2 regions of the Chungangia koreensis genome follow, and region 2 is predicted to be linked to the other one. Evidence: riboswitches for the same ligand, from Rfam matches in the RefSeq annotation. Region 2 holds a riboswitch; the other holds the start of a gene.

Region 1 (16,598 bases), on a different contig from region 2:
CATGTGAAATTTGTGAAATATGAACAAGCCCGTCCACACCGCCAAGGTCGACAAATGCTCCAAAGGATGCTATTCGTTGAACAGTCCCATCGATTACATCGCCTGGATTAATACTGTCCAATACCTCATCTTTACGAGATTCTTTTTGTGCCTCAAGAACAGCTCGATGCGACAGGATCAAACGATTTTTTTCTTTGTCCATTTCAACAATCTTAAATGTCATAGTTCGGCCTTTATAGTCATCGAAGGTTTCAACAAAATGATCTTCGACTAGTGAAGCAGGTACAAAGCCTCGTACTCCTAAGTCGACTACAAGTCCACCTTTTACTACGTCTTTCACTTCGGCCTCAATTACTTCACCGGATTCAAATTTCTCAGTCAATGAATCCCATGCCTGTTCAGCATCTACTTTCCGTTTAGAAAGAACAAAATTTTCGTCTTCCACTTTTGTAATGACCAGATCAAGCTCATCGCCGACTGCCACAACATCCGATGCCTTTTCGACATGTAAGCTGGACAATTCACTGATAGGGACTATTCCATCAAATGGAGCGCCATCGATTGTGACGACTACCGCTTTATCCTCGATTTTCTCAACTCGGCCCTGAACTCGGGTACCTTCATTAAATTCTTGGTTTTCCATCATGTTCATTTCCTCAGACATATGTAATCCTCCTTCTAAAGGTTCCTGCTCTTATTTCTATTTTATGCGAATGCATAGATAAAAACAAAATATTACACTTTTACTGTTACCCTGATTATGGATTATTTATGCTTCTTTAATAATTCTGCAATATTTCCCATGATGATTTCAGTTACCTCCTCGGAGGAGGCTTTCCTTTCCCGATAAGGTTTAATATCAATCGGCTTTCCGTAAATCACCTTTAATCGGCGGAATGGTTTGTATGGTCCAATAATCGCACACGGCACAACATCTGCATCTCCACGTAAAGCAAAAAAGCCAGCCCCTGAGAAGGCCTTTCCCAATTCCCCTGTTTTGTTCCTGGTACCCTCTGGGAAAAGGCCGACCACATTCCCCTCTTTTAACAGTTTGATAGCCATTCGAAGAGCATCACGGTCGCTCATCCCTCGCTTAACCGGAAATGCGTTAAGTCCAGGCAACAACTTCTTCAAGACCGGAACGTTAAACAATTCTCCTTTTGCCATGAAATGCACTGGGCGGGGAGCAGTAATCCCCACAACAGGCGGATCTAAATTATCGATATGATTGGCGCAAATGAGAATTCCGCCCTCTTTCGGAAAATGTTCAAGACCAATAATTTCGAAACGATACACAGGTTTCAAAATGCCATAAACAAAACCTTTTGCAAATTGATAAAGATTCATGCTCGTTCGATCCTTTCTCTTGCTAAACGGATTATTTCACCGGCAGCCTGCTCAATTGTCATCCGGGTCGTATCTATATAAATCGCGTCTTCCGCTTTTTTCAACGGTGATACTTCCCGTTCACTATCCATTTTGTCACGAAGTTCAATTTCTTGTTGCAACACTTCTATGGAGGAAGGGATTCCACGCTTTTCATTTTCAAGCTGCCTTCTTTTAGCCCGTTCCTCTACCGAGGCGGACATGAAAATTTTCAGTTCGGCATCCGGGATGACTTGTGTACCGATATCGCGACCATCCATAACAACCGAGCCATTTTTAACCATCTCTTGTTGCCGTTCCACCATGGCTTCCCTTACTTGTCGATGGCTAGCAACTTCTGAAACCGATGATGTGACCTCACGAGTACGAATATCTTCTGAGACATCCTCACCATCAAGCAGTACTGCCTGTCCGCTCAAAGAAGGAACTAATCTGATTTCCGTCCTATTTAATAATTCAGCAAGGTCTTCTGCCTGTCCTATATTTATGTTTTCCCTGATTGCTTTATACGTTATCGCTCTATACATTGCGCCCGTGTCTATATATGTATATCCAAGCGTCTCAGCAGCAAGCTTGGCAATCGTGCTTTTTCCTGCCGCAGCAGGACCGTCGATTGCGATTCGGATACCCTTTTCCAATTCGATCAATCCTTTCATACATTCAACTTATTTTAACATAGAAAAAAAGGAAAAGTCCTGAAACATGAGAAGGACTCCCACCGATTCAGACTGTTCCTTTTTTGCGATTTAACAGCTGTCGTTCGAAACAGAAACGGACGATGAATTGTCGGTCCGTATCTTCAATTTCATCAAATTGCAGAGAAGCAATTTGTTTACCCGCTTTCTCCCATATCCTAATCACATTTGCTGTGGCTTTGACATACTTCAGATCACCATTTGTGAAATGTAGAACGATTAATAATTCAATGTGATCATTTTCTCTAAAATGTACCGTCTGATTCAATAATAAGGCCATTCCACCTGCACTAATATCTTCAGCTACAAATTGAGACACGTCTCCATGGAAATTGACGGAAACATCAACCGGTGTTTCTACCCGGACATATTCTCGCCTTTGTATTTTGATCAGCTGTTCATCTCCCGGGTATGAAAGCTTGATCATTGGGATGTTTTTTCTAAGCCGTCCAAGTATTTCAGTTTTGAAGGCATATGCAGCATTCGTATTTTCTGAAAAGTTCACATGAAGCTGCGTACCTTCAAGAAAGAAAGCAGTCTTTTTTGTACTAATATGGATCGGATAATCAATCATGAAATAGTCTGCACCTTCTTCAATTTCAACAACTTTACATTTATAACGTTCCGTTGTTTCAGTGAAGGTCGTTTCGATTATTAATGTAGTACCGACTTTAAGTTTCATTCAGTTCGCCTCAGTCATAGAATTTCTCTTTTCATTATGTCATGAGGCGACTGAAGATTCCATATAAATTTACATTTCTCATTTTACGTTTTCGGATTTTAATACTTCCCCGGTTTCTGTGTCCACCATGATCCGATACGTAATTTGCTGTTCGTTTTCTTTCTTTGTAACAATAAGCTTATAACAGAGACGTTGCTCCATTTGTTCGTTTTCAGTGTAGGCAAGTTCTTCTTCCTCTACCTTAACGCCTTCATTGAAAAATGTCTTCCAGTCAAATTTATTGATTGGCTGTTCTTTCAGGTTTTCCTTTTGGATATACTCCATAGCGTTCATACCGAGCAGATCACCATTATCTTTTGCCACTTTAAATTGAATGGCATCCGAATAGACTTTTGCGTTGTATCGCGGCTCAACACGAACGAACGTCATATGCCATGCCGTATGATTTTCCCTTACCTCATCAAGAACAATGTCTGTAAAACCTGAATTCTGCTTAAACCGCTCCGCTAATTCTTTAACAAGTTGCGAATCTATCCGTTTGTCTTCGTTCGGCCGTTCAAAGAGAAGGGATAACAGATTTCCTCCCTTTTGTGTGATATCTGCATAGCCAAGTCCAACTCCATCCTGGAATTCCAGATGATAGAAAGGATAAGGTGCATCCTTTCGGCTCTCCGTAACATGGATTCTGGCATCTGCGTGGGCAGGGAAAATCTTTTTAAATACTGCTATCGCATCATTTTGTGTTATTTTTTTACCCTCCAACTGACGGAGGTCTTTCTTCTTTTGAGCATCAGATTCACTTGTCGTTAAAGGAAAATCACTTTCCCGGTATGTCTTCAAGGTCTTCCCCATGGACTGCCAATTGTTTGAAGGCTGTTTCGACTCAATATTCGCCATCCATTTCTCAACCGATACATCGTTTTGGAAGAATGAAGCAGTCGCCATTTCCCATTCGGTTGAAAAGTCTGAAAGATTATTGACCGTTTGCGCCATCACCTTCTGCCACTCCTCATCAGGAATTTGGCCATCAGACGTTAATTTTGCATAATTACCAAGCCTGCTTAAATAGTTCATCCATTCATTCGAAAATCCCTGGTCGAGCGGCAATGATGCAACTGAATCCCTAATTTCTGAAGACAATCTCCAAATATCCTCAAGCGGCTGCTGAATCGCTTGTTCATCTTGGAATAGTAACGTTTTCTGAACTGAATCTTTGAGGTCCGTCAACTTACCTGAAGCATCAGCCATTTCTTGCGTATACTGTCCTTGCAATAAATACGTAAGCTGTTCCTTATCCGTATTTACGGAGTTCACATAAACCAAAAGCGCTACAACTGCAAATGAAAGTACAAATAGTAAGCTTCTCATCATCTACCTCATAAGCAAAATATATGCTGACCGATTTTTTTGATTTGCGGACGAGTCCAGATCCATTCGGATGTTGCTGTTTCGGGATTGAAATAATAAATAGCATTTTCAGTCGGATCCCATCCATTTAACGCATCAATAACGGCTTGCTTTGCCCTTTCGTTTGGAGTAAGCCAGATTTGCCCATCAGCTACAGCGGTAAATGCAAGCGGTTGGAAAATCACCTCGCTGATTGAGTTAGGAAAATCAGAATGTTCTACACGGTTCAATATGACTGCAGCTACGGCCACTTGACCTTCATAAGGCTCACCGCGTGCTTCACCATAAACTGCGTTTGCCATTAGTTGAAGATCCTTATCTGTATAACTTCCCGGAAGCTGTGCGGTATTCTTTGTACCACCTCCACCACCACCGGCATTTCGTTTAGTCACTTGTTTTTCCATAGGTGTGCCACCAAAGTGTGTGAATTTATTTCCTTCTTTTATGTTTTGTTGGACAAAATCTCGGTGGTATTTGGATACTGATACTAACTTTTCCTTTGTACCCTTACCGGCAATCCCGTCTATTGGAAGTCCATACTGCTCTTGGAAGTTCCGAAGAGCCCAGTACGTACCATAACCAAACTTGCCGTCAATTTCTCCTGTGTAGTATCCAACATACTGTAATCTTGCCTGTAATTCGATGACATCGTCTCCGAAAGCGCCGCGTTCGATTACCTGATCTGAAAAAGCAGTCGTCTGTTCACTTCCGGTTACACTATAGATAAAGATAGCCATAATAGACAAAAACACAATTTTTAGCTTTGCTTTCATATCCAATATCCTCCTTTCACCATAGCTTGTGTAAAAAAAGGAAAAATATAAGCGATGAATAACGATGAAGATAAAATAAAGAGCACAAAAAAAAGAATCTGCACAAAATACAGATTCTCTAAGACCAGTTATATATTCGATTCTGTTTCTTTTCTATGAAAATGAAGCGTAACGAGATGCGCGCGTTTCACTTTTTTTAAACCGAACCACCATAAGAACAACATGAACGGCACCATGAAATATAACCAAACACCTTGGGAACTTAAGATTGTATTATAAATCATATGCAATAAAAGTGGTGCGAGTAAAGCGATCAGTAAGAGTTGTTGAGGCTGGAACGTGGAGAACTTAGCTTTCCCAATATAATAGCCCATAACCACTCCAAATAAGGCATGACTTGAAACTGGCAGTAATGCTCTAATGAATGCCGTATCCACGCCAAATGTTACTAAGTACAAAATATTTTCAACTGTAGCAAAACCCAAGGACACACTAACCCCATAGAGTATTCCGTCATAAGGATCTTCAAAATTCACATGCTTATAAATCGCAACGATTAAGATCAACCATTTAAAGAACTCTTCCAAACTACTTGTAAAAAGGACATTTTGAACAAAAGCTGATGAAAACGTCCCTTCCTCTTCAAAAACATATTGCAAGAACAATATCGGGAACGTCAATATTGCTCCATACAGAAATGCATGAAACAATGTCTTGGATGGTTCCCGTGCAATTTGTTTTCTTAGATAGAAGTAGCTGAATAACGCCAGCCCAGGGGCGATCGCTACTGATAAAAGTATTAGCATGTTCCGACCCCTTACATGACATTTACTCAAATTATACCATTTTGTCCGTAAGATAAGGAGGGGGCTTTTTAATTTTCAAATACGGTCTTATCAATCGTATTTCCACTCGCTAAAAGCACAGCCACTTTTATTCTGGCCTTTTTACTATTGTAATCGCCGCCAAGGACTACACCATTTCTCATTAAGTCTGCTGCACTACCCAAATAATCATAGGCAGGATATACCCGCCCTTCCTCTGCACTAGTAGTAACTACTACATGGACCCCTTTTGAAACCGCTTTGTTGATGGCGGGCATCATATAAGGCGAAACTTGACCACGTCCAACACCTTCCAAAATGATTCCTTCCACTCCATCATCTACTAACGCTTCAATAACGGTACCAGATGCACCCGAATAACATTTGATGATGTCAACCTTAGGTTCCTTGTGAAGGTTCTTATACACTTCTCGGTTAACCGGTTTTTGATATACCCGGACAACCCCGCTATCAATGATCCCTAAATAACCATGCCCAAATACATCAAAGGCCTGTAAATTTGAACTATGGACTTTCCTTATATATCTTGCAGAATATATTCGTTCATTAAAGACAACGACGGTCCCGCTCCCGTATGTAGCAGGTTCAGATGCAACCAGTATTGAATTGCTTAAGTTAGAAAAGACATCACTACCGACTTCAAAAGGAGATCTTTGAGATCCAGTTATGACAACTGTTCGTTCATCAGCAATCGTCAGGTCGAGAAAGTAAGCCGTTTCTTCCAAACTGTCTGTTCCGTGAGTGACGACAATCCCGCTAACATCTGGGTCTTCAAACTCATTTAAGATAACATCCCTAATTTTCAACATTTCTTTAAAGCCGATATGCATACTTGGAAGTTGGAATACATCAATTATTTTAATCTCAATTTCTTCAGGCAACTGGCACAAAGCAGCCAATTCTTCACCTGTGATGGCGCCGGAGTTCAGCAGTCCATTTTCAATTGGCTTACTAGCGATTGTTCCGCCTGTTGTTATGACTGATACTTTTCTTTTCATATGGAATTCACTCCTTCATCTCATTCTACACAAATTACTAAGTGAACCTATAATGTTTTAGCATTTAAAAAACGGATTGCCTCATTGACCGGGCAATCCGTTTATTTTATCTATAATGGATGTGGCTATCATTTCGCCATGAAATCGTCCATTTTCTATAAAGATTTCATTTGCATTATTACCAGCCGCTATAACACCCGCTATAAATAAATCCGGTACATTCGTTTCCATCGTTTCTTCATGATAAGAGGGTCTTCCTGTATGAGGGTCAATTTCTACGCCCATTCCCTCAAGAAATGAGTGATCCGGATGGTATCCTGTCATAGCAAACACAAAATCATTGCTGATTTCACGATGCTGCCCTTCCGTGTTCAAAGTGACCGATTTTTCTTTGATTTCCACTACATCTGTATTGAACAGCATAGTAATTCCGTTTGTTCGAACAAGCCCTTCAAACTCTGGCAAGACCCATGGTTTGATACTCGGTGAATATATATCACCCCTGTAGGCTACAGTGACATGTGCACCAGCCTTGTGCAATTCCAGTGCTGCATCTACCGCAGAGTTTTTCCCTCCAATTACGAGGACTTCTGTATCAAAAAAAGGATGACCTTCCTTAAAATAGTGATGTACTTTAGGCAGATTTTCTCCTGGTATGCCCATCATATTTGCATGGTCATAGTAGCCGGTTGCAACAACCACGTATGGTGTGGAGTAATCTCTTAAATTAGTTTCTACGGTAAATCCATTTTGGGTTTTGTTTACCTTTTTGACTGTTTCGAAACGATTAACCCGAATACCCTTTAATTTAACCACTTCCCGATAGTAGACAAGTGCCTGATTTCGCTTCGGTTTTCGATCTTGTGTGATGAAGGGAATATTTCCAATCGCCAGTTTGTCACTAGAACTGAAAAACGTCTGATGAGTTGGGTAATTGTAAATGGCATTCACGATGTTTCCTTTTTCTATGACGAGAGGAACGATCCCTGCCTCTTGCAGCGCGATTGCCGCAGCAAGACCGCATGGACCACCGCCTATAATAATTGCTGCTTCCTTTTGCATTATAACCCCTCAATTCTACTCGATGTTTCCGTTTAAACGGATGATATGGCATTCAGGACGGGCACCAAGTCTTAATGGAACCATGGATGTACCATACCCGTTACTGATTAATGAATAATATCCTTCTTCTTCCATCATCCTGCCTTTTTTGAACATCCCGAACGGCCCAAGACGAATTTGGCCGCCGTGGGTATGACCTGCCATCATCACATGTGGCTGATAGCGATTCTTTGCTTTTTTAAATACGAATGGGGAATGGGTGATGAAGATCGTAATATCAGAAGATTGTATGGAAGTGAAAGCTTGGTCTAAATTCAAATTGCCGCTAGATGTGTCGTCGACTGCACAAATCATCCATCGTTGCTTGCCCGTTTTTAGTACAGCTGAGCTATTCTCAAGTACATCTCCTCCGAAGGATTGGATAATTCCTTTTATATTCGCTTCTCCCACTTCCCGGTCGTTATTGCCCCATATGTAGTATATTTTCCCTAATGAGGACAAGCGCCTTACGTTTTCTTCTATTCGTTTAAGCGGTACCCCTTTTTCTGCTAAATCACCGCCGATGATCACTGCATCAAACTTTTCGTTAATTTGCTTTATCAGTGCTTCGGAAATTTTACGTCGATGAATGTCAGAAACAAAGAATAATCGAAGCGGCTTCTCTTCCTTTTTCACATGTAAGAAGAGATTATGCTCTTTAAGTTTAGTCGCTTTTGCATAGGCGAACATATATAGGAATAATCCGCCTACAAAAAGCGGTAAAAACCATAAATATTTCATTCTCTCTTCCCTTTCCTCGAACTGCTGTGACCATTCGTTACAGAAAAACAGAAAAGGCAAAGTAAAATACTCTGCCCCCTCTGTTTAATCATTAATCCTCTGCAATATGAAGTACCCTGAATCCAGAATCATCTAACTCGTTTAGGAACTTTTGAAGATTATCCCGCTTTTCAATCTTTAAAACAATGCGCCGGATCAGCTTATCCGTTTCATCGAATGTGACGAGTGAAATGACTGATTCGTGATATTTTTGAATGATATCCGAAAGTTTAGCAATCCGTCCGTCTGATTCAACGGATGAAAACGTAATACGAACTCCTGCTCTATCCATACCGAAGGCACTTTTAAATTGGTGAAGCACATCATATCTTGTGACAATCCCCAAGAATTTATCACCTTCTGTGACCGCAGCGATCGGGAAATCGTTTAATGCAATTAGCGCTTTTTCAAAGACATCTTCTAATTGCAACACAGTTTCGCGTTTTTTAATGATATCCGAGACAATCCGTTCCTCCAAAAAAGATTCCTTGTTCATGTCTAAATCGTAAAATGCACGGTACACATGAAAACGCGTTACAATCCCAACGTAATTTTGGCCGTCAAGTACCGGAAGGGCATCGACTTGCTTCATTTCGAGAATCTCAAGCACTTTCTGCACTGAGTCGCCGATTTGAATGGTAAAACATTTTTCCTTAGGAATCATCACACTTTTAACAAACAAAGGACCCACCCTTTCCCGCTAATAAAATATGGCCCATTATGAACGCCATCTCTATATTTATTCTGCGATTGAAAGAAATATCCTTCTTTTGATTCATAGTATTTACGGAATTCTTAAAGTTTGTCCAGCGGATATTTCATTAGAAGAAAGACCATTTGCAGATTTTATAGTTTCTACGCCATCAGGAGAACCGTAGTAATTCATTGCAATTCGGAACAATGTTTCACCAGGTGCAACTACATGTGTGCGTTCTTCCGCATCAGTTTCTTCAGTCTTCTCCGGCTCATCTTCTACAGGGGCAGGATCGACGTTTTCTTCTGGTTGAGCAGGGACAGTAGTTGAATCGGTTTCTGGTTGCTCTGCGTCTATATTTTCATTTTCGTCGGAAGGTGGATCCACTTCATCCGAGTCAGATGCAGAATCCTGATCTGGTGTATTCACTTCCATTTTAAACTGATTATCCTTTAATGCTGTTTCCGGCATTTGAGGCTCATAAAATGCGACAACGTATATCAGAAATCCAACAGGTATTAGTATAAATATACCAAACATCGTTGTCAGCAACTTGCTGGTCTTCTTCTTGGGAGTTTTCCCTTTACCGTTTTTACGCCCATTCCTATGTAGTTCTCTTCGAGAACGTACACGATCCTCACCGTTTTTATCAACATGAATCTCTTGTCGATGCTGTTCTATTTTTTCTAAATAATCATCAGGTTTCATGTAGTTCAGACTCCATTTCTTTCTAACATCTACACCTTATTATGACGAAAATTGTCGCAAAAGTAAATGACATCCCTTCAGATTGGAAAGAGCTGTCCAAGCCTTTCTTCCCAAGAGGAGAAAGAAGCTGAAGTTAATTCCTCTTTCTGCTTAGTCAACAGATTATTTAAGTTAACCCCACAAACTGAGCAGCAATTGAGAGGCTTTTTACTTTCATCCAGTTCTTGTCCGAAGTATGTTAGTATTTTCCCCCGGAGACAGGTCGTGTCCTCAATTAATTTTAGCATGTCTTGAATTTGTCGATTCTTGTCCATTCGTAGTCTTTCAACAATTTGAATGGTCTCAACAGGATCGGTTCTCTCTAACCAATAGGACAGTACTCGGAAGTCTGTTTCGTTCATGAATCCATCATCGACTAATCTTGCAGGGTTTTCGCCATTTGATTTCTTTTCGTTTATCATTTCTATAAAGTGCTTAATAGGGATTTCTTCATTTACTACAAACCGGGTCCGTTCTTCATCCCCTTCTGTATATAAAAGAAAAGCAACTGCGTCATTTCCGTTTCTTCCAGCCCTTCCGACTTCCTGAATGTAATTAGCAGGAGTGGCAGGTAGATGATCATGGATTACTTGCCGGATATCGTCTTTATGAATCCCCATACCAAAGGCATTCGTTGCACACACCCATTGTAATTCTCCGGAAAGGAATTGTTGTTGGACGAACACCCGGTCCTCTTGTTCCATACCTGCATGGTAAAAACCGCTGCGTGTCCCGCTTTCATTCAAAATAGCAGACAGCGCTTCAGCGCGTTGTCTTGACTGGGTGTAAATGATTCCTGGGCCTTCATAAGTTTTTGTGTGAGAGACCAGCCATTCTGTTTTTTGGTCCTGATTTTCAAGCTTTTCGATGACATAACGGATATTTGGACGGTCTAAGGAATGAATATGAATAAATGGTTTGTACATCTGTAAATATTCTTGGATGTCATGTACTACTTTACTTGTTGCAGTTGCTGTCAAAGCTAACACCGGCGGCCTTTGAAAAGTTTTTAGCCAATCACTTATCCTCAAATAATCTGGTCTGAAATCGAATCCCCATTGTGAGATGCAATGTGCTTCATCAGTAACGATCAATGATAGGTTTGTCTTGGCTAATTGGTCTCTCACGATCGGCTGAAAAATCATTTCTGGAGAAGTAAACACAAACCGGTATGATGAAAGATTAAACAGTATTCTTTGTTTGTCTTGATAGGAAAGAAAAGAGTTGAGGGCTACTACCCTTTTTTCCCCCAGCCGTTTTAATTGCTCGACTTGATCCTGCATTAAAGAAAGAAGAGGAGAAATGATTAAAACCGTTCCACCAAGCAAATAGGCCGGCAACTGATAACAAAGTGACTTTCCCATCCCTGTCGGAAGAATTGCGACTACATCTTTCCCCGCTAACACCGCTTGAATGATTTCCTCTTGACCTGGTCGGAGTTCATCATACCCGAATCTCTCTTTAAGAACGTGATGGAGCTTTTGTTTGTGCACTCTTTTCACCTTCCTTATAAGCCATACCCAGTCTTAACTGAAAATAAGAAAGGTTAGGTAATCTTTCTTTCAACAATCGGAGTTTTTTTGAATTTAATTCCTTCACGGCTTTTTGTACTTGTTCAAGTTCTGAATTTGTTAAGAATCTTGAAATTGGAAATGCCATTTCATTAATTGCCATCTCAACGAAATGATCCTCAATCGTGCTCATTTTAAGTTTTCGAATTTCGGTAATCTGTTCCATTGAAAATCCTTGAGAAAAGAGATGAGACGTTTTTGTGGCAGATTCAGTCAATGGTGTGCGCGCTTTAATATCATATGCAATCTCACGGAGAAGCGGGAACTTTGATGGTTCGAAAGTGAGTTGATCCAGCCACTTATGTAATGCCTCGATAAACGCAAGGTACACATCCATCTCAGCACAATCTGTCCGCTCCGCCATTTGACGCCATGTCCATCCACTAACACCTTTTCCTGTTAAACGATGGACAATCATGTTTTTTTGTTCGTCATTGAGTAGACCAGAAGAAATACTTTCAATCATTTCACATTTAAAATCGGAAATGAACCGATATTCTATGTAAGGCTTAGAAGATAGATAGACTTTGACAAACTGCTGGATTTTTTCATCTTTTTGTACCGGGACAAACTTCATATCTTTAGTGATCGCTTGTGATAACGTTTGAACAATCAAGGACAAGCGGTAGAAAAACTCCCATTCTTTGCCTCTGTATATCCAACCATTAAACATAAACTCTACGGGTTCTTTCGCACATTCTATTCCTTTTTGTGTTAAATGTGCAATAGAGTGTTCAATTTTTATCAAATCTTTGTTCACAAGATTTTCAATATATTTGTCGAACAATTCCTTCTTCAATTTTGGTAAAATAGAAAAGTACGATTTCATATTATAATATTCGACATCCTGTAAAGTCTGTCCAGAACGTTTACCGTTCAATAGATGAAAGACAGCAGATACAGTCCGCTCCCCTTGAAAAGATGAAATTAGCGTTAGGAGCAATCGGTCGAAATTTGTCATATCTCCCACCTCTTTACAAAAGTTTATAGGTTGAAAACGTGGAGAAACAGCATTAGAATGATTAACGTAAGCCGTAGGTCCGTACGGAGAAGGAAAAGGAGAGAATTTCATGGCTAAATTTACGATCGTCGATCAAGATACATGTATCGCGTGTGGCGCATGCGGCGCGGCAGCACCAGATATTTACGATTACGATGATGAAGGGATTGCCTTTGCTATCCTTGATGATAACATGGGTTCAACTGAAGTTCCAGAAGAACTGCTGGAAGACATGTTGGACGCATTTGAAGGCTGCCCGACAGATTCAATCAAAGTGGCAGATGCGCCATTTGAAGGTAACCCTTTAAAATTCGAAGAATAAACCAATAAGTAAAAAAGCGGAGCCTCTTGGCCCCGCTTTTTTATTTTATATCAAATTGGATTTGTTGTTTCTTGATGAACCCTTTCATACTGCGATAGATGAGTAGAGTCAAGACCATCAGTAGGATTCCCTTGACTAAGTTAAAAGGTAAAATTCCTAAAACGATCATTTCATACAATGCAGTGCCTGTAACTGCCTCCATGCCAAGGAAGTACGTATACATAGGTAGGAATAATACATAGTTCAACAAACTCATCCCGACAGCCATTGACACAGTCCCAACGACCAATCCCAGTGTCAAACCTTTCGCATTGAGTAATCTACGATATACAAAATAGACTGGTAATATGAACAATACACTTGTTGCGAAGTTCGCAAGATGTCCAACCGGTACCCCTGTTGGGCTTCCGGAAAATATCCAATCCAAGAAGTTCTTGAGCAGCTCCACTGTAATTCCGGCCATTGGCCCCATAATGATTGTTGCAATTAATGCAGGTACATCACTGAAGTCTACCTGTAAGAACGCTGGAAACGGCGGCAATGGAAAATTGAACAGCATTAATACAAATGATATTGCCCCCAACATACCAACCGCAATCAGTTTTCGTAGTTTTGTGTCTTTCATAATTTCCTCTCTCCTCCCATGATTCACTTTCTAAGAAGAAAGGGCGGACATCTGATCAAAATAAAATCCCTTAAGCTTCGCTTAAGGGAGAAAAAGGCACATTGAAAATAGCATCTGATCGTAGAAAAGACGTTCCGCACCTTCACCTTCTCCCATCCAGACTGTACTGTCGGCTTTGGAATCTCACCAAATCCTGCCTTGCGGCTCGCGGGCTTAAGAATTTCTTCTAATACCGCCGGTCGGGAATTGCACCCTGCCCCGAAGATGAATCATATTAATTTAGTTTTAATTCAAGACAATTATTACTATAACTCATAATAAGGGGAATGTAAACCATCTTGTTTACATCCCCTATAATGTCAGTTATTCAGATAGAAAGGGTTAGGACCGATCGGCTGTGGCAATGGCTGTGTAAGATCAAATCCATTCCATTCCGTTTGTTTTACATTTTCAAATTTAACCTTCAGATTGAAGCTTGCGGCCGTTAAAAGAATACCATCCATCATTTTTCCAGCTTCCTCTCGATCCATTGCCTCAAGGTCTACGGTTTTATCAAAGGTGATCGTAGCAACTTCTTTATCTTCGTTTACCGTAAAGTTTACATTTTTCGGAATGATAGGTTTGAAAAAATCACTTTGAGCTGATTTCATTTCTTTTAAAGCGGATGGTAGATCTTCAAATGTCTTTCCGGTCCAAGGAACTAACAATTGCTGATTGTTCTCTAATGTATACAAATAATAAGCAGTCTTTTTAAAAGGATTATTTAAAGCCACCGATTTAAGTAGACCCATATGTGCAAATTCTGCATTAGAACCATCCTTATTTATAACCTTTAAGAGATCATGCTCTTCCGAAAATGTCCATTCTATGGTTTGAAAATATTGATGTTCAGCTGCGCTCCCCATATCATATGGGTGATCTTTTGGAAGGGTGTGAATAATCAAGCCCTTTTCCTCTTTAAATTGTCCTATCATCGGGTGGTACTCACTGAATCCAAATGCATTTTCATTAATATCTGCTGCATATTTCCGGTAAAGCTCCAATTCCGATGGCCAATTGCCACCAAAATCTTCTGCAATCTTTTCTTTGCTGATTAAAAATGTCACAGGAATCGCTTCTGCTTGGGAAGAAAGCGCCAAACGGAATTCTTTGTATTCTTCCAAATCGGAAGGATACACTGCCATACGTGGCAGGCTTACATCTTGCATAGTAGTGGCGATTGAATTAGTTTCTGACTCTTCATCGGTGTAATCAGTTGATTCTTCTTTATACAATTTCGCCTCTACCGGTTCAGAGGATTCCGGTGATTCAGCAGCACGGTCTTCCATGCCAGCTTCTTGCGGAACCGAAATGTTCTCATTAAAGAATGAAGATACCAAAATGGTCATTGTTACGACTGCCGCTGCAGTGATAGAAGCAGGCATCCATTTCTGCCAATTTTTCTTCTTTTCCGGGCCATTCAGTCTTGGGTCGCTTTTCAGCTTGGCCAGTATGTCTTCTTTTGACCGTTCATCTTTGATTTTCGGTGCATTTGAAAGCAGCTGTTCAATTTGTTCATCGTCCCACTCATGATTCCCCATGTGCTTTCACCTCCTGTTTCAAATGCAAAAGATGCTCCCGAATTGCTTTAATAGCCCGATGTTGTGTCGTTTTGACTTTTCCTTCTGTCCATTGGAGGACTTCCGCAGTCTCAGTAATCGAGAGTTCCTGGAAATACCTCATGACAATGACCATCTTCTGATCTCCAGTACAATGATCCAAAGCATGGAGAACCTGCCTCATGTCATCATTTAGCTCAATGAGCTCTTCAGGAGAAGAAGTATTAGAAATGAGTTGTCTTGTTTCCCAGTCGAACGACTCGAATACATGCTTTTTTCGGACTGTATTTTTTCTGAAGAAGTCAATTGCTACATTCTTCGCAATTGAAAAGAGCCAAGTCTTTTCTGAACTTTTTCCTTCAAAGCGGCTATACGATTTAAATACCCGGACATATACTTCATGCATGAGGTCTTCTGCCTGCTGTCGATCCTTCACTAAATAGATCAAAAACTGGAAAACGTCCTGGTGGTATGATTCGTAGAGCCTATGGAAAACGGAGTCATCCATATACTCCCTCCGTTCATTAGATTAGTCGGATTTCAAACAAAAAGGTTACACATTCTTAAGAGGTAGATAAAAAGCGAAATGGGTACCACTATTTACTTCGCTATCCACTGTAATCGTTCCTTGGTGAGATTCAATAATTTTTTTTGCAATGGCAAGACCCAGTCCGGTTCCGCCTTTTCCGCGGGTACGTGCCTTGTCTGCTTTATAGAATCGTTCAAAAACATACGGAAGGTCCTCTTCCGGTATTCCAGAACCCGTATCAATGACGCTGACTTTTGCAAACAACTTATCTTTTTCAACACGGACTGTCACATTTCCTTCTTCCGGTGTATGTCTAATTGCATTATCGATTAAATTCGTAAGCACTTGTTCAATCCGATCCTCATCCAATTCCGCCATAAGTTGATCTTCCGCTTCGGATACAAAAGTCAATTCAATCTGTTCCTCTTTCGCCCTTTGCTGGAACTTATGTACAATTCGATCCACTACAGGTACAACATCTTGGCTTGATGTGTATAATCTCATGTGACCAGATTCAAGTCTCGCCAAATCTAACAAGTCGGTAACTAATCTCCCCATCCTCTGTGATTCTTCATAAATAATCTTAATGATTTCCTTACGCTCCACTTCATCCTCTACCACATCATCCATTATCGCTTCACTGTATCCTTGTAACATAGATATAGGCGTTCTTAATTCGTGCGAAACATTCGCAATGAAGTCGGAACGTAATTTTTCCAATTTATGCTGTTCCGTCATATCACGTAATACGACAACTGCCCCACGAATTGAATCTCTACTATACAAAGGGCTGATAGAGACAAAATAATAGCTCCCTATGATTTCAAGCTCATCTTCAATACCTT
Region 2 (16,598 bases):
CGGACTCTTCACAAACAATCTTCTTGTCTACACATGAAATTCGAGAAGCGGAGCCTTTAATGGATGAAATTGTGTTGTTGAATAGTGGAAAGATTATGGCACATGAAGAACTGGAAGCAATCCGAGATGAATACGGGATGGACGCAGTCACTTGGATGACAAAGAAAATCAGAGAGGGTGAATCCATTGCGAACTGAGCCAGTAGTTGAGTTGAAAAGATTATCTAAAACTATTAAAAAGAAGAAAATTATCGATGATTTGAATTTGTCCCTTTATCCAGGACAGATTACCGGATTTTTAGGTCCGAACGGGGCAGGTAAAACAACAACAATTCGGATGATGGTAGGTCTCATGAAACCGACATCGGGTGAGGTCATCATTGACGGTCAATCACTTTTAACGAATTTCGAGGAAAGTATCAGTAAAGTCGGGGCGATAGTAGAAAACCCGGAAATGTATAAATTTATGTCCGGATACAAAAACCTTGTCCATTTCGCACGGATGCATAAGGACGTGACGAAAGAACGGATTGATGAAGTCATCCGTCAAGTTGGCATGGAAAACCGGATCCATGAAAAGGTATCGACGTATTCACTTGGGATGCGACAGCGATTAGGGCTGGCACAAGCTCTTTTGAATAAACCAAAATTCTTAATCTTGGATGAACCGACCAATGGCTTAGATCCGGCGGGAATCCGAGAATTCCGTCATTATCTCCGTAAAATTGCTGCGGAAGAGAATGTAGCAGTCTTCGTTTCGAGTCATTTGCTGTCCGAAATCGAGCTGATGTGTGATCGGATTGCCGTCATACAAAATGGAAAATTAGTCGCGCTTCGTGAGGTGAACTCTACAGAGGAGTCGCATTTCTTCTTGAAAGTGGAACCTGTTGAACAAGCGCGCACAATCCTTTCTGCAAAAGGATTCCAGGTAGAGAATCACGAGAACGGTCTCCTGATCAATGCACAAGAAGAAGTGATTCCATCTGTCATTCAGGAGCTGGTGGAACGCAATATTCTTATTTACGCTGTTCAGCATCACCGCAAGACATTGGAAGATCAATTCTTAGAAATGACAGGAGGCGGGCAAATTGTTGAATCTATTTCGAAATGAGTGGATGAAGCTCATCAATAAAAAATCGACTTGGATTATGGTAGCGATATCAGTTGCTATTATCTTTGCAATTGCAGCGATAGATAGCTTCGTCAGCAATAGGGGGGAGCAGCCGCCTGCATGGGAAAAGACAGTGTCAGAGCAGTTGAAAATGACAGAGCAACAGCTGGCAGTTCCGGGTTTGAGTGCAGATGAAAAGAAGGATTTAGAAGAACAGAAACAGATTTTTCAATATCGATTAGATGAAAAGGTTGCACCTCTTTCAGGAACCGAAGAGTTCATTTATGATACGTATGGCTTTACGAGTTTTGTCACCTTAATGACAGTTATTGTAGCCGCAGGGATCGTGGCGTCAGAGTTTTCACAGGGGACTATTAAGATGCTATTGAGCCGTCCCGTGAAACGCTGGAAAATCTTAACGTCCAAATTTTTAGCGGTTGGAGCATTTGGATTTATGCTGACCTTTATTGCTTTTGTTGCAGGATCCATAGCGGCTGTGTTGTTTTATGATGCATCAGGCGGAGCATTACTCGCACTAAAGGATGGCCAAGTGACAGAAGTATCCCTATGGGGAAAAACTATTTGGTTGAACTTGCTTGGATATTTGGATGTATTGATCCTTGCGAGCTTCGCTTTTGCTATCGGGACAGTCTTTAGGTCCAGTTCATTGGCAATCGGGATTTCCATCTTCCTTATGTTCACAGGAAGCAATATCTCCTTCTTCCTGGCGAAATATGATATCGTAAAATACATCTTGTTTACGCATACGTTTACGCAGGTTGGAACAGGGGAAGCTTTCATTCCCGGAATTTCCACCAGTTTAGCGGTAACTGTCATGACAGCTTACTTTATTGTATTCATGGCAATCAGTTACCTTACTTTTACAAAACGTGATGTAACAGCTTAGTTTGTACCCGGAGGCGATCGTTTTGAAGAAGTTCCTCACATGGCTGAATATCCTCTTTTTGATTGTTTTAGGGGGTTTTATATTCATCTATATTCAAAACGAGTGGGAATTCCGGGAAGAGTTAAAATCCCGTCCGTTACCAAAAGGTTTGCATCCAATCGTAGCGGAAAAAAGCGGGGAACTGGTCCGGTTGAGTAAGGAACAAGGAATCGAAATAACGATAACAGATGGTTTTCGCTCAATTGAAGAACAAAACCAAATTTATAGACAAGGCCGGAGCAATGAAGGGAATGTCGTCACCTATGCAAAGGGAGGACAGTCCTATCATAACTTTGGTCTTGCCATTGACTTCGCACTCTCCTTTCCGGACGGTTCCGTTAGCTGGGATATGTCTTACGATGGCAACGGTAACGGAAAATCCGATTGGCACGAGGTGGCCGCCATCGGAAAAGAACTTGGCTTTGAGTGGGGAGGAGATTGGCGGAGTTTCAAGGACTACCCTCATTTACAAATGACGTTCGGCTTATCCTTGGGAGAACTCCAAGAAGGCTGGAGACCGGAAGATACCATGGAGAAAAGAGAAATCTTTAACTTTAGCGACTGAAACGACAGGGTTTCGGTCTTTTTTATTTCAACAGTTTCACAATTAACCATCTGATAGTCGCTAAAAAGGTTGGAGCCCGAATAAAGAAATGTTCACCTGCAAAAGATCACAGAATCTACTAAAAAATATCCCAAAATAAAGGGAAGCTGTATTTCACTATGTATAATCTCTCAAATCGTATCCCAGTCACGATCATCCTCAAGCTCTCTACCCCTTAACTGATACACCGTCAAATCCACCTTATGTTCAGATGATACGACTATACCTTCTGATTCCAGCAACACTCGCTGTTCATGGCCTCCTTCTCCGTCTTTCAATGCAATTTCCCCTTTTGCATTAATGACCCGGTGCCAAGGGAGTTTGTATTTCCCGCTCATGGAATGGAGAATACGTACGACTTGTCTGGCACTGCGCGGGCTTCCCGCACTCTGCGCTACCTGACCATATGTCATGACCTTACCGGCCGGAATGGCTTGTATGATTTCAATCACTTTCAACGTAAACGGCTGCATAATGCCCCTCCTTGTCTTTATTCAAACAAATCCGTCATTCCCTGTCAAAATAGCATGACGTTTAGAAAAGGTAATCTTTTCATATTCTAAGGGATGGATACGAAAGGGGAGGAACTGCATGACAACTGGTCGAAGGATGAATAAAAACAATGTGTATTTGAAGAAACGCCAATGGATTCCTCTTCTATTGCTTGCGATAATTGTTGGATTAGTTGCTTATATTGTTGAAAAAGTGACAGCTTATGAATCAGTAGACTTGACCCTGTCAGACGAGGAACTCGGAATTACAGAAGATCATCCTTCTGCAGTTAACACGAAAAGTGATGAGATTTTTCACATGGCACTCTTCGGCTTGGATCGGCGGAATTCAAATGACCAGCATAGCCGTTCTGATGCGATGATTATCGCTACCCTCGACTTCAAACATGACAAGGTGAAACTGACATCGCTCATGCGGGATCAGCTCGTTGATATCGAGGGGTATGGGCTGGACAAGCTAAATCATGCTTACGCCTATGGTGGAGCGCCGCTCGCTATAAAAACGATTAATCAGAATTTCGGTACCAACATCCGAAACTATGCCACTGTGGATTTTTTCATGTTAGAGGATATTATAAACGCAATCGGAGGAGTCACAGTTCCTATAAATGAAGAAGAACGGGTGGAATTAAATAAGCAGTTAAGAAGTGAAAAGAAGCCATTGATAAAAAAGGAGGGAGAAGTTCATATGGATGGAGAGACCGCGGTCGCTTATTCAAGAATCCGCTACGTGGGAGATGGTGATTTTGAGCGGACTGAACGACAACGACGTGTCCTCCAGGCGATGGTTGTAAAAGCGAAAGAGGCTGGGCCCTATGGGATGGCGAAGTTATGGATGACCATTGCACCTTATGTTGAGACTTCGTTATCCTCAGATGAAATACTAACTCTTGGTAGAGATTATTATTCAAATGAAAAAATGGAGTGGGAACAGGCAAGATTTCCCCTTGATGGAACTTGGCGGGACGGCAGGCATCACGGTTCCTGGGTAATGGAAGTGGATTTAGAGGCCCAGAAGAGAGTAATCCAAGATTACTTATACCGTGACGTCCCACCACAAGGGATGGAAACGGTTTTCAAGGAACCTCTCCTTCTGGGGGAAAGGCTCGAATCTCATTAATTTCCTTTCATGAAATATGCCGTGGCGATAATTCCTAAGAAAATGACAACAACGACAGCTCCAATCAGAATAGTTGTTAACCCCATGGTAAGGTTCTCCTTTCAAACACATAATTATTATAAAATTGGTTTTCTATGTTAAAGTTATTTGTATATTAGTGAATCGCTTCGGGGCAAGGTGAAAATCCTTACCGGCGGTGATCGGGCAATGCCCGTAAGTCCGTGACCCGGCTCGGCCGGTGGAGCTGGTGAAAATCCAGCACCGACAGTGAAAGTCTGGATGGGAGAAGCGTTTAGTTTAAGTTTATCATAACCTGCATTCCCTATGTGATAGGGTTATTTGTGCTACCCATTCTTCTTTACCTAACCTTTCCTTACCACCCGTTTGCCCCTTGGTGGAAATCACAATACATTTTACAACTCAATTACATACAGAAAGGAAGGCTGCGTTTGTTTACAGGCATTATCGAAGAACTCGGCACCGTCCGGGAAATTCGGAATCACGCCTCTTCTTTGCGTTTGACAATTTCATGCAAAAAAGTGCTGAGTGATGTGAATATTGGAGACAGTATAGCCGTAAACGGAGTGTGTCTAACAGTTAATGCCTATACGTCTGCGGATTTTTCTGCCGATGTTATTCCGGAAACATTCCATTCGACAGGTCTGCGTTATTTAGATAAAGGTTCGTCTGTCAATTTGGAACGCGCGATGGCTGCCAATGGTCGATTTGGCGGTCATTTTGTAAGTGGCCATGTGGATGGCACTGGTACCATCGTCGGCGAAAAGAGGTTATCTAATGCCATATATAAGGTGATTGAAGTGGATCCGTCTCTTTTGAAATACATGATGTATAAAGGCTCAATCACGGTAGATGGCACATCACTGACCATATTCGAGATCACGGATCGAACCTTTACCATTTCATTGATTCCGACGACGGTGAACGATTCAGTCATCGGCATGAAAGGTCGAGGAGAAACGGTGAATATTGAATGCGATATGTTAGCAAAGTATATGGAACGTCTCATGGAGCATAAAACACCGAAGCAAGGTTTAACGATGGAAACCCTTGCTTCTAATGGATTCTTGGACAGCTGATGAGAGGAGGGGCAACAGTGTTTATAAAGGTAGAAAAAGCGATTGAAGATTTAAAAGAAGGAAAAGCGATAATTGTAGTCGATGACGAAGACCGTGAAAATGAAGGGGATTTTGTTGTCCTTGCGGAATATGCTACGCCTGAAATGATTAATTTCATGGCAAAAGAGGGAAGAGGGCTTATTTGCGTTCCCATTACCGAGGAGAAGGCGAAGCAGCTTGACCTCGGATTAATGACTGCCCATAACAGTGATGTACATGGAACTGCCTTTACTGTAAGTATCGATCATGCAGAGAGTCATACCGGAATTAGTGCATTTGAGCGTTCTGAAACCATTCTAAAAATGATAGAGGATACAGCGACGCCAGAAGATTTCCGCCGACCAGGACATATTTTTCCTTTAATAGCGAAAAAGGGTGGCGTCTTAAAAAGAGCAGGTCATACAGAAGCAGCTGTAGATCTGGCTATGTTAGCAGGGGTAAAACCGGCTGGTGTCATTGTTGAGATTATGAATGAAGACGGAACGATGGCACGGATTGCAGAGCTTCAGAATATCGCAGAGCGCCTGGAACTCGGCATCTTGACTATTCAAGAACTAATAGCGTATCGCAGAGAAAATGAAAAACTTGTAACAAAAGAAATTGAACTGCCATTTTCAACAATGTATGGTGAATTCCAGGCCGTCATTTATAAGGAAGTACTGACTGGACAAGAGCATATAGCACTTGTTAAAGGGGATGTAACGTCTGTAAACGCTCTTGTAAGAGTTCAAGCGGGCAACATCTTCGGCGATATATTTGGCGCTTCCGGATTGGATGGCAACAAAATGATCCAATGTGCTATGCGGCAAATTGAGCAAGCAGGAGCCGGAGTCCTCCTTTACGTAAGGCAAGAGGAAGGTTTGTCAGACAAACTAAAGGCATTGTCAGAAGGAATGCCTCCTGAGCGGCAATTGCGGGACTATGGCATTGGTGCTCAGATTTTGCGAGACTTAGGCATGAATAAAATCAGGCTATTGTCGAACCATCCAAAACGAGTTGCAGCAATCGCCGGTTTCGGATTGGAAATTATTGAAACTGTACCGATTGAAGAGGGAGGAAACTGAAGATGAATCTATTTGAAGGTAATGTTATTGGAACGGGTCTTAAAATAGGGATTGTCGCTGGACGATTCAATGAGTTCATTACAGGAAAATTAGTGAGTGGAGCGGAAGATGCACTTAGACGGCATGGTGTTGAAGAGTCGGATATTTCCATCGCTTGGGTACCGGGTGCATTTGAAATACCGATTGCTGCAAAGAGAATGGCTGCATCTGGCAAATATGATGCAGTAATCACTTTGGGTGCAGTGATCCGTGGGTCTACGCCACACTTCGATTTTGTCTCCAGTGAAGTTGCGAAAGGCGTAGCGGCAGTCGGTTTACAGCAGGAAATGCCAGTTATTTTCGGTGTCTTAACAGTGGACTCGATTGAGCAGGCGATCGAACGTGCTGGAACAAAAGCTGGGAACAAAGGCTATGAAGCTGCAGTCAGTGCAATTGAAATGGCCAATTTGTTGAAGAATTTAGAGTAATTGTGAACACCCTCCTGAAAATCACTTCAGGAGGGTGTTTTTAACATTACTATTTTGTGTCCACTGATGTAAATGCGCCGAATAGGGAGCCTAATAAAACAAAAGCCATAAGTGTGAAGAGAATTACGAAAATATACAATGGTTTCACCCCTTGCAGAGCTATTATTAATAGTCTTAATCTCTCCAACATTGTAACATGGCATTATAGACGATTCAATGTTTCAAGCATCCATTGTAAAGCTTAGGAGGAGGCAACTATGAAGAATCATTTAAGTGATGAATTGCATCAATTATTAAATGAGTCCTTGATCTACACTGCAGATGGAAAGGTTGCAGATTACATACCCGGCCTTGCACAGGCGGACCCGCATCATTTATCGATTGCTGTATCTTACCCAGACGGAACTTGTCACACAGCCGGAGAGGTCGAAGATAAGAAACTAACGCTACAGAGTATTTCAAAAGTGCTGACCTTGGCACTCGTTTTAATGGATCGGGGAGAAGGCTTTGTATTTCAGCGTGTTGGAAAGGAACCGACAGGCGATCCGTTCAATTCCATTATTAAGTTGGAAACAATCAGTCCGTCGAAACCGTTAAACCCGATGATTAATGCCGGGGCGCTCGCCGTTACGCATATGCTGGTGGGGGCGAATGTAGAAGAACGGATTGAAAAACTGTTAGAGTTTTTAAGGTTGATCACGGGAAATCCTGAGTTGACTTATAATGAGGAGATCGCCCAATCGGAAATGGAGACGGCGGACTTGAACCGATCGCTTGCCTACTATTTGAAGGAGCATGATGTGATTAACGAAGATGTCGAGGATTTGATGGACCTCTATACGAAACAATGCTCGATTGAAGTAACCGTTCCAGAGTTGGCGAAGATTGGTCTCGTCTTTGCACTGAATGGACAAGATCCAGATAGTGGTAGACAGGTCATTCCTAAAAGGGTGGCGAGTATTTGCAAAACCTTTATGGTCACATGTGGCATGTATAATGCATCCGGTGAATTTGCAATCTGTGTGGGAGTACCTGCTAAGAGTGGAGTGTCCGGCGGTATTATGGCAGCAGTCCCTGGCAAATGTGGGATTGGTGTATTCGGACCGGCACTAGATGACAAGGGGAATTCCGTCGCAGGGTGGAAACTTCTTGAAAAGTTATCCTCTAAATACGATTTGAGTATGTTTTCGAAAGTGTAATGAAAACCCCGTTAAATTAAACCAGTAAAGTAATACAGAGGAACGGAAGAAGGCTTAACATATGATTAAGGAATTAAATTTAAAGGATCGAGATATCGTAAAACAAATCTTATGCATCCAAGTCCCTGCCTACCAAGTGGAAGCCGAGCTAATTGAATTTGACGGAATACCTCAACTAAAAGATACCATCGAAACGATTCAACAAAGTGGTGAGACGTTTTACGGACTGTTCGAGGATCATGCTTTGATGGGTTTTGTGGCAGTAGAGAATCTGGATGATACGTTGAATATATGCAGACTTGTGGTGGACCCTGCTCATTTTAGAAAAGGAGCAGCGACCAAACTTTTAACATTTATTTTATCCAAAGCAAAAAAACCCGTCACTGTTTCAACAGGCTCAAAGAACATTCCTGCGATTACTCTCTATAAAAAACACAAATTCAGGATCTGTTCTGAAGTTGAAGTTGCACCTGGAGTGTTCATTACGCAAATGTTTAATCCCTTTCCTTAAAGGAATACTAATAGTAAACCAAAAAGAAGGGAAGATTCGGATGAGTTCAGCAAAAGAAAAGGCACTTAAGATTTTGGATAAAAAACTGATTGGGACGTTGTCTACCGTCAGTAATAACAAACCCCATTCCCGTTATATGACATTTTACAATGATAACTTCACTTTATACTGCGCTACCAGCAAAGATACCCATAAGGTGGAAGAACTGCAGCTGAACCCGAATACCCATATACTCTTAGGACTTGAAGGGGTTGCGTTCGGAAACGAATATCTCGAGATTGAAGGAACTGTGGAAGTGACACAAGATGACAGCATGAGAGAAAAGGTTTGGAATAAATACATGGAGTTTTGGTTTGATGGGCCCGAAGATCCGGATCTCATTGTTTTAAAAATCACACCATCTTCAATTAGAATTATGAACAAAAAAGGAAATAGCCCGGAAGTTGTAGAAATGTAATGAAAATACCCGCTGAGCAAGCGGGTTTTTTCATTAGGAGGGAGATCATGGGGACAACAGCAAACGACCATGAAAAATTCATGGCACTCGCCTTAGTGGAAGCCGAGAAGGCAGGGAAAAGAGGGGACCTGCCTATTGGTGCTGTCATTGTACATAACGGTAAGGTCATTTCGAAGGGCTCAAATCGGAAACACACAAAACAAAGCCTAGTGGCGCATGCTGAAATTGACGCCATTCATAGCTGTGCCCCTTATCTGAAGGAACAGAATAATGAGTGTGTCATATATACAACATTGGAACCGTGTATTATGTGTTTGTCCACGATCATTACTGCAAACATTACTACTGTATATTTCGCATTAGAAGATCGGTATATGAGGATTCCTGATTATATCGAGTCAACACCCTACATAAAAGAAAGGCTAATCCATTACCAAGGCGGAATTCTCCGCAAACAATCGGAGAAATACTTGCAAAAATATGCTCCAAATATAGCGGAAATGGTACTTAAGGCTCCCTGATGAAGGGAGCTTTACTATTTTACATATAAATCCCTTAACATTTTCCTAAAATTTGTACGTTCCGTTTAAGTTGATTGTATTTGCGGAATACTTATATAAGCCAATTATTAACACATAAGGAGGTTTCATCATGGCTGAGGAAAAAAAGGGTGTTTCCCGTCGCGATTTTATGAAGACGACAGGTATTGCGACCGGTACATTAATCGGGGGCGGATTGATCGGTGGATTAATCGGTTATAACGCCAAGCAGGACACGGGAACTCAAGGAACAAGCCAAGGGAACGGACAAGGTGAGAACGATCATCCGATGAATGTCGGGTTAAAGTTCTTTACGAATGCTAATGCATTTAACGTATTATCTCAGGCAACGGAACGGATTTTCCCAGAAGACGACTTAGGACCAGGTGCAATTGGATTGGGTGCCCCATACTTCATCGACAATCAGTTGGCTGGTGGATATGGAATGAACGCTAAGGAATATATGCAAGGACCTTTTAAAGACGGTGAAAAAACACAAGGTTATCAGAGCAGATTAACACGTGCAGAGATTTTCAGCCAAGGAGTAGCAAAACTGGATGAAGAAGCAAATAAGCGTTTCCAAACTGGTTTTGCCGAGCTTGAACCGGAACAAATGGATGAGATTTTGACCGCGTTCCAAAAGGGAGAAGTAGAAATGTTAGCTGTTACATCCGACTTCTTCTTCAAACTCCTCCGCCAGGCAACAATAGAAGGGGTATATGCCGACCCGATCTACGGTGGAAACTGGAATATGGAGGCCTGGAAAATGAAAGGTTTCCCTGGTCACCAAATGGCTTATATCAAACAGATTGAAAAAGAAGATTTTGTAGAAATTGAACCCAATTCGATCAGCAGTATGAACCACTAATAAGCGAGGGATGAAAAAATGGCTACAACTTTAGATAAAGTGGATGTCGTCACAGTAGGTGTTGGCTGGTTAGGTGGCATTATCGCCGCCGAATGTGCAAAAGCAGGACTGAAAGTACGCGGGCTGGAACGTGGAAAAGAACGAGGAACCTCAGATTATTATGCAGTACACGATGAATTCCGATATGCAATCCGTTATGAATTAATGCAAGACTTATCAAGAGAAACGATTACATTCCGGAATAATGCTAAAATGTCTGCTCTTCCTATGCGTGTGATGGGGTCTTTCTTATTAGGAGAAGGTCTTGGTGGGGCAGGTACCCACTGGAATGGACACACTTGGAGATTTTTACCTTATGATTTTCAAATCAAAACTATGACGGATGAGAAATACGGTCCAAATAAATTGGGCAAAGATTACCTTATTCAAGACTGGGGCATTACATATGATGAGCTCGAGCCGTACTTCGATAAGTTTGAGAAGACAGCTGGAATCTCCGGTGAGGATAAGAACCCGTTTTGGGGCAAGCGATCTAATCCGTACCCTACACCGCCTATGAAAAAATCTCCAGAGCTCAATCGGTTCGAGAAGGCTACTCAGAATCTTGGGTATCACCCGTTTATGCTGCCTTCAGCCAATTTATCCGAAGCTTATACAAACCCGGATGGAGAGAAAATCAATGCATGCCAATACTGCGGCTTCTGTGAACGATTTGGCTGTGAATACGGAGCGAAAACATCACCAGAAATTACAGTAGTACCGACAGCAAAGAAAACTGGAAACTATGATATCCGATTCCATTCAAATGTTGTAGAAGTACTTAAACAGGGTAATAAAGTAACTGGCGTACGTTTTATCGATACAGTAACAGGTGAAGAATTTATCCAACCTGCTGAAGTTGTGGTTCTGACTTCATATGTAATGAACAATGCGAAGCTTTTGATGGTCTCGAATATTGGCGAACAATATGATCCTGCAACAGGTAGAGGTACTTTAGGGCGCAGCTATTGCTATCAGATTCTTCCGGGTGCCACTGGTTTCTTCGATGAACAATTCAATACGTTCATGGGTGCTGGTGCCTTAGGGATGACGATTGATGACTTTAATGGTGATTCATTCGATCATAGTGACCTTGATTTCATTCATGGTGCGAGCCTTTCGATTACCCAAACGGGTAACCGTCCCATCCAGTTCAATCCGGTTCCGCCGGATACACCTGCTTGGGGTGCTGAGTTCAAAAAAGCCTCAATTGAAAACTACACTCGTACACTGAGTATAGGTGGACAAGGTGCATCGATGCCGCATAAGAACAACTATATGACGCTGGATTCGAAGTATAAGGATGCATATGGTGTGCCATTGTTACAGTTAACTTATAACTTTACTGATCAGGATCGAAATTTACAGAAATATTTGACAGAAAAATGCGCGGAAATCATGAAGGAAATGGGTCCTAAAACAGTTGTTCCTTCCAACCCTTTAACAGACTATGACATTGTACCGTATCAAACAACGCACAACACAGGCGGAACAGTCATGGGCAATGACCCTTCAACAAGTGTCGTGAATAATTGGCTGCAACACTGGGATGCAGAAAACTTGTTTGTAGTTGGTGCAGGAAACTTTGCACATAATGGGGGTTATAACCCGACAGGGACGGTAGGTGCACTTGCGTATCGTGCAGCTGAAGGGATTATTAACTACAGTAAGAATGGTGGCAGTTTGGTTTGACTGAAAGGAGGAATGGATAATGGGTGGTTTTGGTTCTATCGGCGTCCCGGGGTTAATCATTATTTTGGTCATAGTCTTGATCGTTTTCGGACCTAAGAAGCTTCCCGAAATAGGAGGAGCCGTCGGAAAAACATTATCCGAATTCAAAAAGTCGACACGCGAAATTATGAACGATGACGAGGATGAGAAAAAGCCTGCCGTCAGGGAAATTAAGAAAACCGAAGACGCATAGTAGGTGATTCATATGGATCCATACGGAAATAACAACTTGAGTCCTTTAGATAAGAAAAAGATGGAGGAAGCCGTCCATAAGGTTGAAGAAGCTGTGGAAGAGGCGGAGGAAGTAGTGGAACAGGTAGAGGATAGACTTTCTACTGAAGCCGAAGCATCCAACGTACAGGAAACGTGGGTAGATCATTTATCCGATCTTCGGAAACAATTGATTAAAAGTGCTTTCATTTTCCTGTTCTTCCTCATTGTCGTTTTTTCAACCATTAATGTATGGTTCCCTTATGTAACGAGAGGTCACGAACTAATTATATTAGGACCGTTAGAAGTGATTAAGTTTTATACATCGATCTCTGTCACCTTATCTCTTGGATTATCCTTACCGTTCATTTGTCATTTTCTATGGCAATTTGCAAAGCCGGGCTTGCTCGAAAAGGAGCAGAAATTCATTGGTCTCTTTTCACCAGTGATGCTAATTCTATTTTTGGTAGGTTTGTCCTTTGGATATTTCGTGGTGAATCCAATGAGTTATCAGTTCCTTGTCGGACTCGGTGAGATGAATTTTGATGTGATGGTATCTGCGGGAGAGTACGTCCATTTCCTCATTATGACGACTGTGCCAATTGGATTGCTTTTTGAACTGCCGATTGTGGCACTCTTCTTATCGTCAATCGGTCTACTTACGGCCGAAACGATGAAAAAAGTAAGGAAGTGGTCGTATATTTCAATGGCAGTCGTTTCAGCAGTGATTACACCGCCTGATTTTATAAGTCAGTTGTTAGTCTTATTCCCGATGATCATTTTGTATGAGGCCAGTGTATTTATTGTCCGGAAGACAGAAGTCAGAAGGGAAGCGCTGGCACATCAGTAAACAAAGAATCCGCGTAGCAGCGGATTCTTTTGTTTTTATAAGAATAACACCATATGGTGCTCGTCAACATATAAATCGCCAATTTTGAGAGCGTGCTTTTCTGTACCAAATACGCTGAATCCTAATTTCCGATATAGGTTATTAGCAGAATCATTTGACGTTACTACCGATAAATTGAGTTGTTCCAAGCCTTCAAGAGAGCGAGCCTGTTGTATTGCCGCTTCCATCAGAGAAGTTCCGATTCCTTTACCGCCATACTGGTGTTGAACATACATCGCATAGATGTTTCCGCGGTGCTGCATCTTTTGGGCCGATTCCCTCAATAATGTCACCATGCCAATCAATGATTTCCCATCAAAGGCACCAAATGTGAAGTTATCTGGGTTGGCAAGATTTCGTTTAACACCTTCTACAGGTTTTTCCCTACGGATGGCTTCTTCATAACTCGAGCCAAAAGCCTCAGGATGATTTTTAAGTGCTTCTAATCTTAAATCCCAATAGGAAGCGGCATCACTTTCATGTAGTAACCTGATTTCCATAACTGCACCTTCTTTCATTCCCCCCATTTTACAAAAAAATAGAAGAGATATACATATGTTTTTTCAATTCTCTCATTTCGTTTATAATAGTGACTCAAAGGGGGGGGACATTATGGAAGGTACATTGATTAAACCTGAAGATACGTGGCTCTTATGGGCTTTTCTTGCAGGTTGGGCCGCTGTCAGTATTTACTTGGAGCAGAAATACGACTGGGCCAATAAGGTATCCGGTGCGATTATCGCATTAGTAGGGGCTTTAGTGTTAGCAAATTTGAACGTCATCCCAACGGCCGCTCCTGCTTACGATGTTGTGTGGGGGTACGTGATTCCACTTGCGATACCACTTCTTTTATTCCAAGCCAACCTAAGGAAGGTGTGGAATGAGAGCGGACGACTACTAATATTGTTTCTGATTAGTTCAGTAGGGACGGTTATAGGTGTCATGATCAGCTTTTTTGCACTTTATAAATTTGTCCCGGAATTGGACAAGATCAGTGCCTTAATGACGGGTTCTTATATCGGAGGAAGTGTCAATTTCGCAGCGATGGCGGGAAAATTTGAACCGTCGGAAGCGATGGTGTCTTCAGCAATCGTCGCAGATAATTTTATGATGGCCTTATACTTCTTTGTTCTTATCGCAATTCCAGGTATTCCGCTCATGCGAAGATTGTTTAAAGCACCGATTGTTGAACGGATTGAAAAGGAACCGGTTAGAAATGATGAGACGCTTGCTGCTTCATATTGGAAGCGGAAAGAAATATCGTTGAAGGACATAGCACTGTCTATCGGAAGTGCATTCGTCATCGTGGGCGTAGCATTTAAAGTTGCTGAACTGTTTGGTGCATATTTGCCAGAAGGCGGAGCTTTTTGGTCAATAATTAGGGGGATATTGGGAGATAAATACTTGATGCTAACTACGATTACTGTATTGGCGGTCACCTTATTCTCCAAATTCTTCGATCGGTTAAACGGGGCACAGGAGATCGGCACGTATTTGATTTACATCTTCTTTGTTGTTATCGGTACGCCGGCATCCATCCCGTTGTTAATTAAAAATGCTCCACTTCTACTAGTGTTCGTATTCATCATTGTTCTGGTCAACATGATTATTACGTTCGGCGTGGGTAAGCTATTTAAATTCACGATGGAAGAAATGATTGTAGCGAGTAACGCAAATGTCGGAGGGCCGACAACAGCTGCCGCAATGGCTATTGCAAAAGGCTGGAAGGAACTGATAGTTCCGGCAATGTTAGTCGGTACGATGGGCTATATCATTGGAAACTACATTGGAAGTGCAGTCGGGTATTATCTATCAAATCTTATGTAACAGGGAAACCGTGTCTCTTATGGGATACGGTTTTTTTATTGAAATGAAACTATTTGAAAAATTCAAACGTATACTTTTCTAAGGGGGGATGAAATATGTTAAGTAAATCCTTAGTAGAAGAAGTCATCACCGCTGCCTTATCGACAGGCGGTGACTTTGCAGAAGTATTTGTAGAAGACAAAGTGAACAACACGATCGGAATGCAACGTGGAAAAGTGGAAAGCAGCATTTCAGGCAGGGATTTCGGAGTCGGAATCCGTGTGTTCAAGGGATTACAAAGTGTATATGCCTACACGACCGACTTTACGAAGGATGGCCTGATCAAGGCAGCGAAGAATGCAGCCCATGCCATCAACGGAAGCGAACGCTTCATGCCAGCAATTCTTGCAGAGCAAACAGTCAACCCACTACATAAGATTGCCATAGCGCCGAAGACTGTTGAGAATATGAGAAAGGTTGACGTGATGAAGAAAGCGCATGAAATTGCGCAAAACTATCACAAAAGCATTCAAGAAGTTGGGGTCCGGTATTACGACGAGGAACAGCATGTTCTAATTGCAAATTCCGAGGGGAAATTTGTGGAGGATACACGGGTTAGAAGCCGACTTATGATTCAAGCGATTGCAGGGGAAGGGAATCAGATGCAGACAGGATTCTACGGCCCTGGTGCGTATAGCGGCTTTGAATTCATGGAGAATATGAACTTGGAGCATTATGCAAGTGAAGCTGCTCGGATTGCCGTGACGATGCTCCATGCAGATGAATGCCCGAGCGGGAAATTCCCAGTTATTATAGATAACGAATTTGGTGGGGTTATTTTCCACGAAGCCTGCGGCCATGGATTAGAAGCTACATCAGTTGCAAAGAATGCATCCGTATTTGCAAACCGTATTGGAGAACGGGTGGCACCGGACATCGTTACGTATATCGATGATGGGACCATTCCGAATGAATGGGGTTCATTGAACATCGATGATGAGGGAGAAGAGACCCGTAAGAATGTCTTAATCGAAAATGGAATATTAAAAGGTTATTTAATCGATAAGTTCAATGCACGACGGATGGGAATGCCATCAACAGGTTCCGGCAGAAGACAGTCGTATAAATTCGATCCTACTTCCCGGATGACAAACACATACATTGCGCCAGGAAAGTCGACTCGTGAGGAAATCATCGCTTCAACAGAACATGGCATATTTGCGAGATACATGGGTGGGGGTCAGGTAAATCCTGCTACAGGTGACTATAATTTTGCCGTCATGGAAGCCTATTTAGTGAAGAACGGAAAGATCGATCGACCGGTCCGCGGAGCAACTTTAATCGGGAACGGTGCGAAGACACTTCAGCTTGTCGACATGGTTGGAGACAA

What was found. A riboswitch is a leader RNA that binds a small molecule or an ion and turns the genes downstream of it on or off. The one in region 2 is predicted to bind FMN.
Region 1: it holds a riboswitch for FMN, as region 2 does, so the genes downstream of both, ACFOZY_RS11230 (ECF transporter S component) here and ribE (riboflavin synthase) in region 2, are expected to answer to the same signal.

The regions. Positions count from the first base shown of each region.
Region 1 is NZ_JBHSEC010000019.1:400,021-416,618, forward strand. Features, by position in the region: gene rpsA (30S ribosomal protein S1) at 1-664, opposite strand, end outside; gene ACFOZY_RS11160 (lysophospholipid acyltransferase family protein) at 766-1,347, opposite strand; gene cmk ((d)CMP kinase) at 1,344-2,024, opposite strand; gene ACFOZY_RS11170 (flagellar brake protein) at 2,110-2,763, opposite strand; gene ACFOZY_RS11175 (PepSY1/2 domain-containing protein) at 2,842-4,134, opposite strand; gene sleB (spore cortex-lytic enzyme) at 4,140-4,943, opposite strand; gene prsW (glutamic-type intramembrane protease PrsW) at 5,072-5,749, opposite strand; gene ACFOZY_RS11190 (asparaginase) at 5,818-6,786, opposite strand; gene ACFOZY_RS11195 (YpdA family putative bacillithiol disulfide reductase) at 6,868-7,848, opposite strand; gene ACFOZY_RS11200 (metallophosphoesterase) at 7,864-8,628, opposite strand; gene ACFOZY_RS11205 (CBS domain-containing protein) at 8,720-9,331, opposite strand; gene ACFOZY_RS11210 (LysM peptidoglycan-binding domain-containing protein) at 9,452-10,069, opposite strand; gene ACFOZY_RS11215 (RecQ family ATP-dependent DNA helicase) at 10,147-11,601, opposite strand; gene ACFOZY_RS11220 (YpbB family protein) at 11,570-12,640, opposite strand; gene ACFOZY_RS11225 (ferredoxin) at 12,750-13,001, shown strand; gene ACFOZY_RS11230 (ECF transporter S component) at 13,042-13,626, opposite strand; FMN riboswitch at 13,767-13,896, opposite strand; gene ACFOZY_RS11235 (hypothetical protein) at 13,986-15,206, opposite strand; gene ACFOZY_RS11240 (RNA polymerase sigma factor SigX) at 15,193-15,732, opposite strand; gene ACFOZY_RS11245 (ATP-binding protein) at 15,778-16,598, opposite strand, start outside.
Region 2 is NZ_JBHSEC010000022.1:133,649-150,246, forward strand. Features, by position in the region: gene ACFOZY_RS15355 (ABC transporter ATP-binding protein) at 1-197, shown strand, start outside; gene ACFOZY_RS15360 (ABC transporter ATP-binding protein) at 187-1,110, shown strand; gene ACFOZY_RS15365 (ABC transporter permease subunit) at 1,088-2,017, shown strand; gene ACFOZY_RS15370 (M15 family metallopeptidase) at 2,040-2,621, shown strand; gene ACFOZY_RS15375 (MGMT family protein) at 2,792-3,133, opposite strand; gene ACFOZY_RS15380 (LCP family protein) at 3,252-4,292, shown strand; FMN riboswitch at 4,452-4,587, shown strand; gene ribE (riboflavin synthase) at 4,742-5,389, shown strand; gene ribB (3,4-dihydroxy-2-butanone-4-phosphate synthase) at 5,407-6,492, shown strand; gene ribH (6,7-dimethyl-8-ribityllumazine synthase) at 6,495-6,959, shown strand; gene glsA (glutaminase A) at 7,217-8,158, shown strand; gene ACFOZY_RS15405 (GNAT family N-acetyltransferase) at 8,220-8,669, shown strand; gene ACFOZY_RS15410 (pyridoxamine 5'-phosphate oxidase family protein) at 8,710-9,126, shown strand; gene ACFOZY_RS15415 (nucleoside deaminase) at 9,174-9,647, shown strand; gene ACFOZY_RS15420 (gluconate 2-dehydrogenase subunit 3 family protein) at 9,778-10,533, shown strand; gene ACFOZY_RS15425 (GMC family oxidoreductase) at 10,552-12,264, shown strand; gene tatA (twin-arginine translocase TatA/TatE family subunit) at 12,284-12,496, shown strand; gene tatC (twin-arginine translocase subunit TatC) at 12,509-13,363, shown strand; gene ACFOZY_RS15440 (GNAT family N-acetyltransferase) at 13,399-13,929, opposite strand; gene ACFOZY_RS15445 (DUF819 family protein) at 14,015-15,229, shown strand; gene ACFOZY_RS15450 (TldD/PmbA family protein) at 15,325-16,598, shown strand, end outside.